Tistrella mobilis: one gene and its partner. Each later gene encodes a partner of the first gene's protein in a complex. Links are inferred from orthologs where the notes say so. Each region holds a gene or a part of one and is shown on either strand. Other genes may lie near its edges.

Region 1 (8,108 bases):
TTCCCGAGCGGAGGGGCCGGCCCTTTTCCGTTCAGCAGCTCACCTCGGCCGTCACTCCCGCACCTGCCGCGCCACGAAGCGGGCGAGCGGGGGGCCGAGCAGGACGACCAGGAAGAAGCGCATGGTCTGCAGGGCCATGACGAAGCCGATATCCACGCCGCGGCTGGAGGCGGCGATGATTGCGACCGTGTCGAGCCCGCCGGGGCTGGTCGCCAGATAGGCCGACAGAAGGTCGATGCCGGTCAGCCGGGTCAGCACCCAGGCGAGGCCGGCGCAGAAGCCGATCAGCACCGCGATCGAAACCAGGATGGTGGGCAGCGCCTTCAGCGCATGCATCAGCACCACCCGGGTGAAGCCGAGCCCCACGCTCCAGGCGAGGACGGCATAGCTGGCCGCCAGCAGCCATTGCGGCAGCTGGATGGTCATGAGGCCGGTGGCGCTGAGCACGGCCCCCCCGATCATCGGCAGCAGCAGCCCCGCCGCGGGCACCGGGATCAGCCGGCCGGCCGCCACACCGGCTGCGGCGAGGGCCAGGGTCTCGGCAAAGGCAAGCGGATCGATCGTGGGGAACCAGACGATCGGGATGGCGGCCCCCGCCTCCCCCGCCAGCAGGAAATGCGCGAGCAGGGCGGCGGCGAAAGCCACGAACAGCACGCGGGTATACTGCATGAAGGCAACGAGCCGGGCATCGGCCCCGAAGGCTTCCGCCATCACCACCATCGCAGAGGCGGCACCGGCCGATGTCCCCCAGACACCGGTGGTGCCGGGCAGGATGTGATTGCGGGCAATCACCCAGCCGAGCGCACCGCTGAGCAGGATGGTGGACAGCACGATACCGAGGAAGATCGGCCAGTCTGCAGCCACCGTCACCAGGATCTCGGGCCGTACCGAGCCTGCGATCATGCACCCCAGCACCGACTGAGCCATCAGGAAGGTGATCCGCGGCATCTTGAGCCCGACGCCGCCGAGCGCCAGCAGAATCCCCGAGACCATCGGCCCCAGCAGCAACGCCGCCGGCAGCTGGATCCAGATCAGCCCCGCCGTCAGCGGCACGGACACGATCGGCAGCAGCAGCCAGCGCAACCAGGGGGGGAGGGTCTGCAACGACATCGGATCGGCTCTTCCGCAAACGAAAACGGCCGCCTTCACCCGAAAGCGGCCGTTCGGATCGTTTTGCACCGAACCATGATCAGCCAGGTTGCACAACCACCACCCCCGCCCCCAGGGGTCTGCGGTTTCCGCACGGCTCAGGATCGTCCTGCAACTCGGGCGGTTCGGGATCAGTCGTCGTCGCCGGAAGGCTCTTCGGCTTCCAGCAGCTCGATCGGCACCCCCGGCTCGTATTTCGAGGTCCGGATGGTGAGCGAGGTGCGGACATGGCGCACCGGCGGCGCTGCGGTCAGCCGGGTGGTCAGGAAGCGCTGATAGGCGTCCCAGTCCTTGGCCACGATCTTCAGCAGAAAATCGGTCTCGCCCGCCAGCATGTAGCACTCGCGGACCTCGGGCCAGCTCTGGACCAGCGCCTCGAACTTCTTGAGGTCGAGATCGGCCTGGCTCTCCAGCCCGACCCGGGCGAAGACGGTGACCGAGAAGCCGAGATGTTCAGGATCCAGCTCCGCGCGATACCCGCGCACGAAGCCCGCCTCTTCGAGGGCCCGGACGCGCCGCAGGCAGGGCGGTGCCGAGATGCCCGCCCGGCGGGCGAGTTCCACATTGGTGATGCGACCGTCGGACTGGAGATCGGCAAGGATCTTCCGGTCGATGGTATCGAGTTTTACCCGCGCCATAGTGTCGCTGACTCCCTTCCCCCGTCACGGGCCCGTGCGCGCGGGCCAACGTGATCGCTGGGCAGTCTATAGCAATATTACCCGGACCCATAGCGGCAGTTTGCGGTTCTGTCGCGACCCATGGGCCATTCGATAGTCTTCATCTGTTGCCGGTTGCAGGCGAACCGCGGCCGGAGGTTGCCCCTCAGCACCCGAGGCGAAGCGGTTCCGTTCCGGCGCCGCGGACTTTATAGTCCGCCGGTGGGGCTCTCAAGCACGAAACGATCTTTCAGGACCGACCTTCCGTAATGTCATACCGCAGGCAGCCATGACCGATCCGCGCAACCTGGGACAGCCGCAGTCGCTGCCACACGTCTGCGTGCTGACCGATGACCGCGCCGGTAACAATGCGCAAGCTCTGGGCGTTGCCGAGGCGCTGGGCTGGCCGATCACGGACATCCGTCTTTCCTACAGCCGGCTGATCCGCCTGCCCAACCTGGTTCGTGGCACCTCCACGCTTGGGCTTACGACGGCTGCGGCGGCAGCGCTCGATGCCGTAGCGGTACCCGATGTCGCGATCGCGGCCGGACGGCGGGCGACGCCGGCGCTCCGCCGGCTGAAGCGGCGCTTTCCGCAGATGGTCGCCGTGCAGATCATGTGGCCCGGCGAACCCAGCCGCGGGCTGGACCTGATCGCCGTGCCGGCCCATGACCGCATCGCCCGCGAGAGCGACCGCGACCCGCGGCTGCTGGTGACCCTGGGCGCGCCCAACCGTGTCACCCCTGTTCGCCTTGCCGGGGCTGCCGCGGAGTGGGAACCCCGCTTCGCCGCTGCCGGCATGGGGGCGGGCCCGACGCCCCGGATCGGCCTGCTGGTCGGCGGGACAACCAAGCGCATGCCCTTCGGCGCCGAAGATGCCCGCCATCTGGCCAGGCTGGTCGCCGATCTGGCCGCCCGCCACGATGCCCGGATCCTGGCGACCAACAGCCGTCGCAGTGGCGCGGAGGTGACTGCCGCCCTCCGCGACGTGTTCCAGACCACACGGCCGGGCGCTTTCTGGCTGCATGATGTGGCAAAGAGCGGTGACAATCCCTATTTCGGCATACTGGGTGTGGCGGATCTGATCGTGGTCACCGGCGACAGCATGTCGATGGCCTCGGAAGCCGCCAGCACCGGCCGGCCGGTCGCGATCCTGCCCATGACGGGGGAGGCGTCGAAAGAGGCACGGCTGCACCGGGCACTCTATGCTCTGGGCGCAGCCCGCCCGCTCGATGCGGACTTCGTCGCCCGGGGCGAGATCGCCTGGCGCTACCCGCCCCTGGGTGATGCCCAGGCGGTGGCGGCGCGGATCCGGCGGTTGGTGCTGGCAAATCCGGCCGTTTCCCGCTAGCTTCCCCGCCCCTCCCCGCTGCCGCAAGGCGAGTCGGGGTTCAGGCCGTCCGCCGCCCGTCACATGTCCTGCTCTGGAAAGGCCGACACGTCATGAGTGCCACCCATCGCACCAAGGTTCTCATCCTGGGATCCGGCCCCGCCGGCCTGACCGCGGCGATCTACGCCTCGCGTGCCATGCTGGAGCCGATCCTGGTCCATGGGCTCCAGCCGGGCGGCCAGATGACGATCACCACCGATGTCGAGAACTTTCCGGGCTTCCCCGACGTGATCCAGGGCCCCTGGCTGATGGAGCAGATGCAGAAGCAGGCCGAGCATGTCGGCACCCGCTTCCATCACGACATCATCACCGATATCGACCTCAGCACCCGCCCCTTCATCGCCACCGGCGACAGCGGCGACCGCTATGTCGCGGATGCCGTGATCATTTCCACCGGCGCCCAGGCGAAATGGCTGGGCCTGCCCGACGAAGAACTCCTGAAGGGTTTCGGACTGTCGGCCTGTGCGACCTGCGACGGCTTCTTCTACCGCAATCGCACGGTGGCGGTGGTCGGCGGCGGCAATACCGCGGTCGAAGAGGCGCTTTACCTCACCAACCATGCCGACAAGGTGTATCTGATCCACCGGCGCGACGCGCTCCGGGCCGAGAAGATGCTGCAGGAGCGGCTGTTCGCCAATCCGAAGATCGAGATGATCTGGAACGCCGTGGTCGACGGCTATCTGGCCGGCGGCGAGCCGCGCGGCGTGACCGGCGTGCGCCTGAAGGACACCGCCGACGGCAGCCTGCGGGACCTCAATGTCGACGGCGTGTTCATCGCGATCGGCCATGCACCGGCGACCGCCCTGTTCCGCGGCCAGCTGGAGCTGGACGAGGAAGGCTATCTGATCACCCGCCCCGACAGCACCCGGACCAGCATTCCGGGCGTGTTCGCGGCCGGCGACGTTCAGGACAAGGTGTTCCGTCAGGCGGTCACCGCAGCCGGTACCGGCTGCATGGCGGCGCTGGAGGCCGAACGCTTCCTGGCCGGAACCACCCATGCGCCGGCCGATGCCGCCGCAGAATGAGCACATGCGGCTGCACCGAAAACGGTGCGGCCGTGCTCAGGACCTTTGAAGACCGGCGCATCGCGCCGTAAGATCGTCAAAACACCAGCAGCGGACCGGGTGACGGCAGGGAGCCAGACGTCGCCATCCGGCAGCATCAGCGGAGCCGCGCGAGCCTGATATGGACTGGGACCGGGTCAAGATCTTCCACACCGTCGCCGAGGCCGGCAGCTTCACGCATGCAAGCGAGTTGCTGAACCTCAGCCAGTCGGCGATCAGCCGACAGATCAGTGCGCTGGAGGAGAGCCTGGGCGTCCCCCTGTTCCACCGCCACGCCCGCGGCCTGATCCTCACCGAACAGGGGGAGCTGCTGCGCAACACCGCCCGCGATGTGTTCGCGAAGCTGTCCATGGCCGAAGCCATGCTGACCGAAAGCCGCGAACGCCCCAAGGGCCCGCTCAAGGTCACGACCACGGTCGCCTTCGGCTCGGTCTGGCTGACGCCCAGGATCCATGGCTTCCTCAGCCTGCATCCCGACGTCACCATCACCCTGCTGCTGGATGACAGCGAGTTGGATCTGGGCATGCGCGAGGCCGATATCGCCATCCGCATGTCGCCGCCCCGCCAGCCGGATCTGGTCAAACGCAAGCTCATGACCATCCGGCACGGCATCTATGCCTCGCCGGATTACGTCAACCGCCAGGGCATGCCCAAGACCCCGGCCGAGCTGGACGATCACAAGCTGATCGTCTTCGGCGAAGACACGGCCGCGCCCATTTCCAACGCCAACTGGATCCTGGATGCAGGAGCCACCCCCGGCAAGGCCCGGCGGCCGATTCTGAAGGTGAACAATATCTACGGTATCATGCGCGCGGTGGAGAGCGGCCTCGGCGTCGCCTCGATCCCCGATTACATGGTGCGCGAGAACGGCAATGTGGTGCAGGTCCTGCCCGAGCTGGAAGGCCCGCAATCCGAGGTTTACTTCGTTTATCACGAAGAACTGCGCCATTCGAAACGCATCGCCGTGTTCCGCGATTTCCTGATCCGGGAAATCGAGCAGAGCCTGCGCTAAGAGCCCGTCCGGAAGGTTATCGAATCCGGTGAATCCGTTGTGATTCTATGCCGCGCCAGAGAAAAAGGGAGCGGACAGAATGTGGGCGACGGAAACCCGCCGGGTTTAAGAGCGGCCGGGTCTGAGATACCCGAGCGACCTGACGGATGAAGAATGGGTGCTGGTCGAACCGCTGATCCCGCCCGCGAAGCGGGGTGGTCAACAGCGCACGGTCGATATCCGCGACGTTCTGATTGGCGTGTTCTATGTGCTGATGACCGGCTGCCAATGGTGGGCTCCGCCCAAGGATCTGCCGCCGCGGAGCGGCGGTGCATGAATATCCGGGTCTGCGGGAATGGGATGGCACGCTGGCGCGGATCGATCCGTCGGGCTACGACGCGGGCAAAAAGGTCAAAGGCAAGAAGCGGCACATCGTCGTCGACACGCTCGGCATGATGCTGGAAGCGCAGATCCAGCCTGCCGACATCCAGGATCGGGACGGCGCGTTGCCGGTGCTGAAGGAGGTCCGCCGCCTGTTCCCCTTCATCGAGCGCATCTTCGCCGATGGTGGCTACCAGGGGCCGCCACGGCTGCCGCCGTGCGTGAACTCGGTGTCTGGCACCTGTAAATCGTCAAGCGTTCGGATACCGCCAAGGGCTTCCAGGTTCTGCCCAAACGCTGGATCGTCGAACGGACCTTCGGATGGCTCGGCCGCTGCCGCAGGCTGGCCAAGGACTTCGAGAACCTCTCACGATGGCTTTGGCATTCCTCCGTCTCGCGATGATCCGGATCATGATGCGCAGAATCGCAAGGAGCCGGAAATTATAGATCACTTCTCGGACGGGCTCTAAGGCGCCCGAAGACGAAGATCCGGCGGCAGAGACTCAGTCGGTCTCTGCCGCTTCGGTGATGTCGTCACCGGTGGCGACACGGTTGCGGCCGGATCGCTTGGCGGCATAAAGCGCCTTGTCGGCCCTGGAGAGCACCCGGTCGATATCGTCGCCGGGGGCCGAGAACCGCGCCAGACCGAAGCTTGCCGTCAGCCGGATCTCGTCGCCCTTCCAGGGCATGCGAATGGCGGCGGTGGCGGCGCGCAGGCGCTCTGCCACCTCGTCCAGTTCTGCCGCGCCGATCCCCGGCAGCAGCACCGCGAACTCCTCTCCACCCAACCGGCCGACCAGATCATCCTCCCGCAGCGTCTCGGACATCCGGCCCACGAACAGGCGCAGCGCCTCGTCGCCGGCCGCATGTCCGAAGCGGTCGTTGATCGTCTTGAAGCGGTCGAGATCGGCCATGATCACGCCGGACGACCGACCCTCATGGCGCCACTGATCGGCCAGATGGGCCGCGACATCCATGAAATGCCGGCGGGTGGCGGCACCCGTCAGTTCATCCACCGCGGCCAGCGCCTCCAGCCGATGGGCCAGGGCTTCACGCGCGCGGACCTCGGCTTCCAGCCGCTGGTTCAGACGGCGCAGTTCGTCCTGCATACGATCGGAAAGACGGACCAGACGGCGCTGCTCCCGATAGCCCTGGCGATAGGCGCGCATCAGGGTGCGCACGCCGTCGGAGACCTCCTCCAGCTTGCGGAGCATCTCCTCACTCTGGGCGATCATCGCCTCTTCCTGGTCGAAGAGCGAGAAGTCCCCCGTCGTCGCCGGCTCGGGCAGGGTCTTCACCCTGGACACCTTGGGCCTGGTCATCTCACGTCATCCCGATCAGTCGCCACTGTCGCCGTCCGCGCACATGACGAAGTCGATGTGCTCCAGGTCGGACGCAAAATCCTCCCCGAATTCCTCCATCGTCTCATCATCCGGGGCGAAGTGCCAGTTTACAGTGACTGAACGTCCTGCCGCCGCCGTTTCTTCCAACATCTGGAAAATATTCATCAAAGCCTTGGCACTCGACGAGTTGAAATAGACCAGCGTGATGTCGACCGTGACGCTTGGCCCGTCTTCAGCAAGAAAGCTGCGCAGGGCATACAGGATCGGCCCGAAAAAGGCAGCGGCATCCTCGGGATAGGACTCGCCCGCCATCGAGAACCGGCCGGCAGCCGGGTCGAAACGCACCGCCGGTGAGCGGTGGGTGGCGGCGAGATCGATGGCGAGGGGAGAGTCGGAAGCGGTCATATGAACACCTTGAGGCCATAGAAGGTGGTCTGAGCATCGATTTCGAAGAAATCATACTCGATGGGGGCACTGGCGCGACGGGCGATCTCGATCAGGCCGAGCGTCGCACCCTTGCTGTCGACATCAGGGTCTTCCTTGAGCTTCTGACGATAGAGCGCCTTCAGTTCCTCGGGAGACAGAACCGCGATCTCGTCCAGCCGCTGCCTCAGGCGCGGCGCGCGTGCGGCGTCGATCACATTGGCGCAGATCACGAAGAACCGGCCATCCTCCTTGCCCACCGTCACGATGCCCGAGCGGGCGGCATCATCGGCGGGGCCGTCGGCGTCATCGGAATAACGGATGATGTTCTGGACCTGCTCGACGAACACCGAGAACACCCGGCGGGTCAGGTTGCGGTCCGTGTCGTCCTGCTCCAGCTTGCGGCGGAGCGCCTCGCCCAGCGAGAACAGGATGCCTTCCGACATGATGCCGCTGTAGATCAGCATCAGCTTGTTGGCCTGTATCTGGGTGCGGAAATCGTAAAGGTCTCGGGCCAGCACCTCTCGGCTCCTCGGACAGATGCCACATCGCATGCGACGTCGGCGCGTTACGGTTCGTCAGGGGTTGGGGGCGTTGGAACTGTTGGTGACCGGATCCCCGCCAGCCGGATCTCCGCCAGCCGGGGGCCCGGCCGTCTGCGGCCGGAAAGCGACCATGGTCATGTCATCGCGACGGACCTCCGTGCCGCGC
Region 2 (5,408 bases), 3.2 Mb from region 1 along the record:
GATGCTGCTGATCTCGCCCGGGTCGGCCGATGTCTCCGACATGGTGCGTGATGCCCAGGCGGCGACGGCGATGGAAGACCGGCAGGAATACCGCCGGTTGCTTTACGTCGCCATGACGCGGGCGGCCGACCGGCTTTATGTCTGCGGCTGGCACGGCAAGCCCGATGCCCCTGCGGACAGCTGGTATGCCCTGGTTCAGGGGGCGCTGGCGGGAATGGCGGAACCGTCTGAGATGGCACTGCCGGGAGGTATTGCCGGTCCAGGCTGGCGGCTCACCTGCCCGCAGGATGGCCCGGCGACACCAGGATCCGTCGAGGCGGCGGGGCCCGAGATGGCGGCGGTCGGCCTGCCGCCGGCGCTGCATCCCGATCGGGGCCTGCCGCCCGAACCGGTGCCGTCGCGGCCTCTGGCGCCGTCGCGGCCCGATGACGATCCGCCGCCGGCCCGATCGCCATTGGGTGATGCCGGCGTGCGTCACTTCCGCCGCGGCCGGCTGGTCCACCGTCTCTTGCAGGTGCTGCCGGATCTGGACCCGGCCGTCCGCGCCGACGCCGCCCGCCGTTTCCTGGCGGCCCCCGCCCATGGCCTCGCCCCCGACGAGGTGGCGCCGCTGGCGGCGGAGGTGGAGGCGGTGCTGACGCATCCGGATTTCGCGCCGATCTTCGGGCCGGGCTCGCGCGCCGAGGTACCGCTGGGCGCGGTGATCGGGTCCCGCGTGATCTCGGGCGCGGTCGACCGGCTGTTGATTGCGGAGGATCGTGTGCTGGTGGTGGACTACAAGACCGACCGGCCACCGCCGTCCGACCCGGTCCGGGTGGCCCGGCACTACCTGCGCCAGATGGCCGCTTATCGGGCAGTTCTGCGCCGGATCTACCCCGGCCGTCGGGTGGAGACGGCGCTGGTCTGGACGGACGGGCCGTCCCTGATGCATCTGCCGGACGATCTGCTCGACCGATGGGCTCCGGATCCGGATGCCGGCGACCCGACGGAACGTCGAGGTTGAATTGCACCCGATCCACGGATTGCCGCCGTGCATCCGGTGCAAAGGTCGGTGTGCTTGACCGTCTCCCCGTGGCTTTCTACATTGAGCCAAGCGCGCCCGCCGGCCTCGTCATGCCGGCTTCCGCCGGCCTCCGCGGCCGCTCACGATTTGAGGGGACAACTCCCATGGCCATCGCCACCGTCACCGACAGCTCGTTCGAGCAGGATGTGCTGAAGTCCGAAACGCCCGTCCTGGTCGATTACTGGGCCGAGTGGTGCGGCCCCTGCCGGATGATCGCTCCGGCGCTGGAGGACCTGTCGAAGGAATTCGACGGCAAGGTCACCATTGCCAAGCTGAACATCGACCACAACCCGCAGACCCCGTCCAAGTACGGTGTGCGCGGCATCCCGACCCTGATGGTCTTCAAGGGCGGCCAGATTGCGGCCACCAAGGTCGGCGCGATGCAGAAGAGCGATCTGGCGAAGTGGATCAAGTCGGTCGTCGGCTGACCTCCGCTTCCGGCCCAGCCGGAACCGATATCGAGGCCCGCACTGTCCCCGGGGACGGTGCGGGCCTTGTTTTGCCCGGCTTTGGTGCCATACCAGACCTCGATCCTGCAATCGGCCGGGCGCTGGATGCGATCTATGCCGGTGCCATGGCGGCACGCCCGACGAAGCCGGGCTTCGATCGCGATCTGCGCCGGCCGCACCGGCTGCTGGGGCTGATCGCCGCCGCCGGGCTGATGCCCGATCCGGACCGGGTGATCCTGGTCACGGGATCCAAGGGCAAAGGCAGTACCGCCCGGTTGATCGCGGCAGGCGAGACGGCGGCAGGTCGTCGGACCCTGCTTTTCACCTCGCCCGAGGAGACCACCGCACTCGACCGCATCCGGCTGGATGGTGCGGTGATCAGGGGGGAAGATTTCCTGCGCCATCATGCGGCGCTTGCCCCGCAGGTCGAGGCACTGGCGGCGCGCCTGCCCTCGGGCGAGGCGCTGTCGCCTTTCGGCCAGTTCCTGGCCATCGCCCTAGCGCATGCCAGGGAAACCGGGGCCGGGCGGCTGGTGATCGAGACCGGCCGGGGGGCGGCCCATGACGAGGCCGGCCGGCTTCGGGCGCGAATCGGGGTGGTGACCGCGATCCTGCCCGAGCATCTGGACCGGCTGGGCCCGACGCTGGCCGATGTCGCGGCCGAGAAGCTCGACATCCGCAGGCGCTGCGGCTGCACCATCCTGACCGCTGCCGCCGCCACGGCCGGGCAGGCGGCGGGCATCCACCCTGCAAACGCCCTGGTGGTTCCGGCCCTCCCGCCGGATGCGGCGGATGACCGGCCGGGCTGGCTGCGCCAGGATCTGGCACTGGCCCATGCGGCGCTTGCAGCTGATGGCATCGACCCCACGACGCCCGGGATCGCGGCGGCGCTGGACCGGATGGCCGCTTCGGTGCCGTCCTGGGGGCGGATGATGACCGGGGATGGACGCGAGATCGGGTGGGAAGCGGCCGTGCAGGCGGCGAGCCTCGATGCCGGCCGCCTGGCCCGACTGGCGGATACAGGCTGGCGGGTTTTGCTCTCGGTCACCGACGACAAGGATGTCGACGGGTTGGTCGATACGCTTGCAGGCGCCGGGCTGCCCACGCAAGCGGTGGTGCTTCAGGGGCGCCGCGGGCCGCTGGTCCACGGCGCAGCCGTGCATCGCCGGCTGGCGGCCCGGCTGGGGCAGGGGCTGGAGGCACCGCTTCGGGGACCGATCGACCACGACGACGTGCCGGCCATGGCCCGGCTGCTGTACGATACGGGCGGCGCCAATGCGACCCCCGTGCTTGCGGTCGGCACCCAGACCTTTCTGCGCCTTGTCCGCGCCGCCATCAGGACCCTGCCCGATGCCCGATCGTCCTCGCCGTGACGTTGCCCCCCGCAGCCGCGACGCGCTGGGCCGCCTGCAGCTGCCGCCGCCCGCGGCCATGCCGCTGGATGCCGAGGCGGCGATGGTGGTCGCGGCGGTCGCGGGGCGGATGGCCGGCGATCTGATCCAGGCGGTCAGTTTCGAGCAGGTCTTCGACGGCATGAACCGCGGCCTGGTCGAAGCCGGCCTGCCGATCCGCCGGGTCTATCTCGCCTTCCGGACCCTTCATCCGCTGATCGCGGCCGTATCCTTCTTCTGGCAGGCGGGCCAGCCGGTGGAGCGGATGGTGATGGCCCATGGCCTGGCCGGTGTGTCCGAGGCCTGGCAGCGCTCGCCGCTCAACTATCTGTTGACCCATGACCTGCACTGGATGCGCCGCCGGCTGACGGGGCCGGAGGCGAGCCGCGAATTTGCGCTGTTCGAGGATCTGGTCGCCGAAGGCATGACCGACTATGTCGCGACCGGCACGGCCTTCGGCAGCGGTCTGGGCGGCAATGGCGTGCTCGCCTCGTGGACCGCCGATGCCCCCGACGGGTTCAGCGATCGCGACCTGGCCATTCTTTCGGCGTTGCAGGTGCATCTGGCGGCAGCCTGCCGGCTGGCCTTCACGGCCCAGGTCTCGGATACGGTGGCCATGACCTATCTGGGCCAGCATGCCGGCCGGCGGGTGTTGTCGGGCCAGATCCGGCGCGGCGATGGCGAGCTGATCCCGGCGGCGATCTTCCTGTCGGATCTGCGCGGCTCGACTGCGATCGCCGAGCAGCTGGGCGTCGGCCGGTTCATGGAACTGGTGAACCGCTATTTCGAATGCGCCGCCGAACCGGTGCTGGGGGCGGGCGGCGAGGTGCTGTCGTTGATGGGCGACAGCGTGCTCGCAATCTTTCCGCTGGCGGTCTTTGGCGACGAGGTCGAGGCCGCCTGCGATGCCGCCCTGGCGGCGGCACGCGATGCCGAACGCCGGCTGGAGCTGTGGAACCGCGAGCGTGCGGCCGAGGGCGAAGCACGCGTCGATTTCGGCATCGGTCTGCATCTGGGACGGGTGATGTTCGGCAATATCGGCACCGCCGAACGGTTGCAGTTTACCGCCATCGACCGGTCGATCAACGAGACGGCGCGGCTGGAGGATCTGACCAAGACGCTGGGCCATCGGATCATTGCCAGCGGCTCCTTTGCCGCCCGGGCCACCGCGGCCTGGCGATCGCTGGGCCGCGTGCAGCTGCGCGGCTCGGCGCGGGAGCAGGAGGTGTTCACCCCGGCGCCTGCCGCCAACCGTCTGGCGATTGCTGCCGATGTCGATGCAGGCGGGCCACCCTGCCCTGTGCCGCCCGATCTGGTGGTTCACGCCGACTGGAGCGTCGACGGCCGCAAGCGCTGGATGGCCGTGGCGACGCGGATGGAGGATGGCCGTTACGCCGCGGGTGTGCCGGAACCGGTGGGGCCGGTCGATACCCTGATCACCCGGCTGTTGGCGCGTGCCCGGGGGGGCCGGGTACTGCTGGGGCTGGATGTGGTGCTGGGCCTGCCGGCAGCCTATGCCGGGCTGCTGGGAGCCACGCGGTTCGTGGATGCGCTCGACCGGTTCGCGCTCGCGCCCGAAGGGCTGGAGCCGGCGATGCGGCCCGAGGAGATCTCGCCCGGCCGGCCGTTCTTTCCGCGACGGCCCGGGCAGGGGCAGGGCGGGCCGGCCGAGCTTGCCCGCCGGCTTGGACTGGACGGACCCGATGATCTGCGGCGGATCTGCGAGCATGCAACCATCGCCCGCCGGGCGGCGGCCCCGTTGTTCTGGACCATGGGTCCCGCCCAGGTCGGCCGCGCAGCCGCCCATGTCTGGCGGCATCTGCTGATCCCCGCCCGCCGTGACGGGCTGGATCTGGGGCTCTGGCCCTTCGACGGCCGGTTGGGCGAGCTGGTCGAACGCCATGCCCTTACCGTGGTCGAGGCCTATCCGGCGGCCTTCCATCGCCATCTGGGGGTGCGGCTGGGCCGTCAGGCCACCAATGGCCGGGGCAGCAAACGCAACCGCAACGATCGTGCCGCCAATGCCGCCACCCTGATGGAAGCGGCCCGTCGGTTGGATCTTGTGATCGATATGGACCTGGTCGCCGAGTTGGGCGACGGTTTCGGCAATGCGAGCCAGGGCGAGGACCGGTTCGATGCCGTGGTCGGGTTGATGGGCATGCTGCAGGTGTTGGCCGGCGCACGCCCCACCGGTGAGCCCCGGCTGGCACCGGTCACCACCGTCGAAGGCTGGATTCTGGGGCAATCCCCGGCTGAGTTGAAACTGCCCGAAGACTGCTTTTCCTGATCAGCCCCGTTTTCCCGATCAGCCCCGCGCGTCGGCTGCCCGGATGTGGGCGGCGAGCGGGGCCAGGAACAGCGGCGTCGCAGCCTCGGTGATCAGATGGCCGAGGCCTTGAATCACATGCAGGCGGGCACCTGAAATACGCTCCACACCTTCCCGTACCCGGTCCAGCGCGACCACCGGGTCGGCTGTGCCGTGGATGAACAGGGTGGGGCAGATGA

The links. Proteins that work in one complex are often made in the same cells at the same time.
Region 2: the proteins of trxB (region 1) and trxA are in contact, whole or in part, in a crystal structure (PDB 1F6M), measured with the Escherichia coli proteins. The link is inferred for Tistrella mobilis from one-to-one orthologs.

What each region holds. Positions count from the first base shown.
Region 1 is NZ_CP121017.1:1,342,787-1,350,894, reverse strand. What follows is about bases 2,285-5,234. They hold trxB (thioredoxin-disulfide reductase), read left to right. Parts: upstream 2,285-3,248; coding sequence 3,249-4,220; downstream 4,221-5,234. Other genes in these bases: P7L68_RS11910 (LysR family transcriptional regulator), read left to right, coding at 4,381-5,234; P7L68_RS11920 (mitochondrial fission ELM1 family protein), read left to right, coding at 2,285-3,156. In the rest of the region: P7L68_RS11930 (AbrB family transcriptional regulator), read right to left, coding at 52-1,104; P7L68_RS11925 (Lrp/AsnC family transcriptional regulator), read right to left, coding at 1,281-1,787; more of P7L68_RS11920, read left to right, coding at 2,095-2,284; more of P7L68_RS11910, read left to right, coding at 5,235-5,271; P7L68_RS11900 (GGDEF domain-containing protein), read right to left, coding at 6,135-6,953; P7L68_RS11895 (DUF1987 domain-containing protein), read right to left, coding at 6,969-7,379; P7L68_RS11890 (SiaB family protein kinase), read right to left, coding at 7,376-7,918; P7L68_RS11885 (PP2C family protein-serine/threonine phosphatase), read right to left, coding at 7,976-8,108.
Region 2 is NZ_CP121017.1:4,583,658-4,589,065, reverse strand. What follows is about bases 1-2,829. They hold trxA (thioredoxin TrxA), read left to right. Parts: upstream 1-1,167; coding sequence 1,168-1,491; downstream 1,492-2,829. Other genes in these bases: P7L68_RS26295 (hypothetical protein), read left to right, coding at 1,563-2,829; addA (double-strand break repair helicase AddA), read left to right, coding at 1-1,003. Outside these bases: more of P7L68_RS26295, read left to right, coding at 2,830-2,885; P7L68_RS26290 (adenylate/guanylate cyclase domain-containing protein), read left to right, coding at 2,863-5,190; P7L68_RS26285 (alpha/beta fold hydrolase), read right to left, coding at 5,209-5,408. UniProt on the Escherichia coli protein: Participates in various redox reactions through the reversible oxidation of its active center dithiol to a disulfide and catalyzes dithiol-disulfide exchange reactions.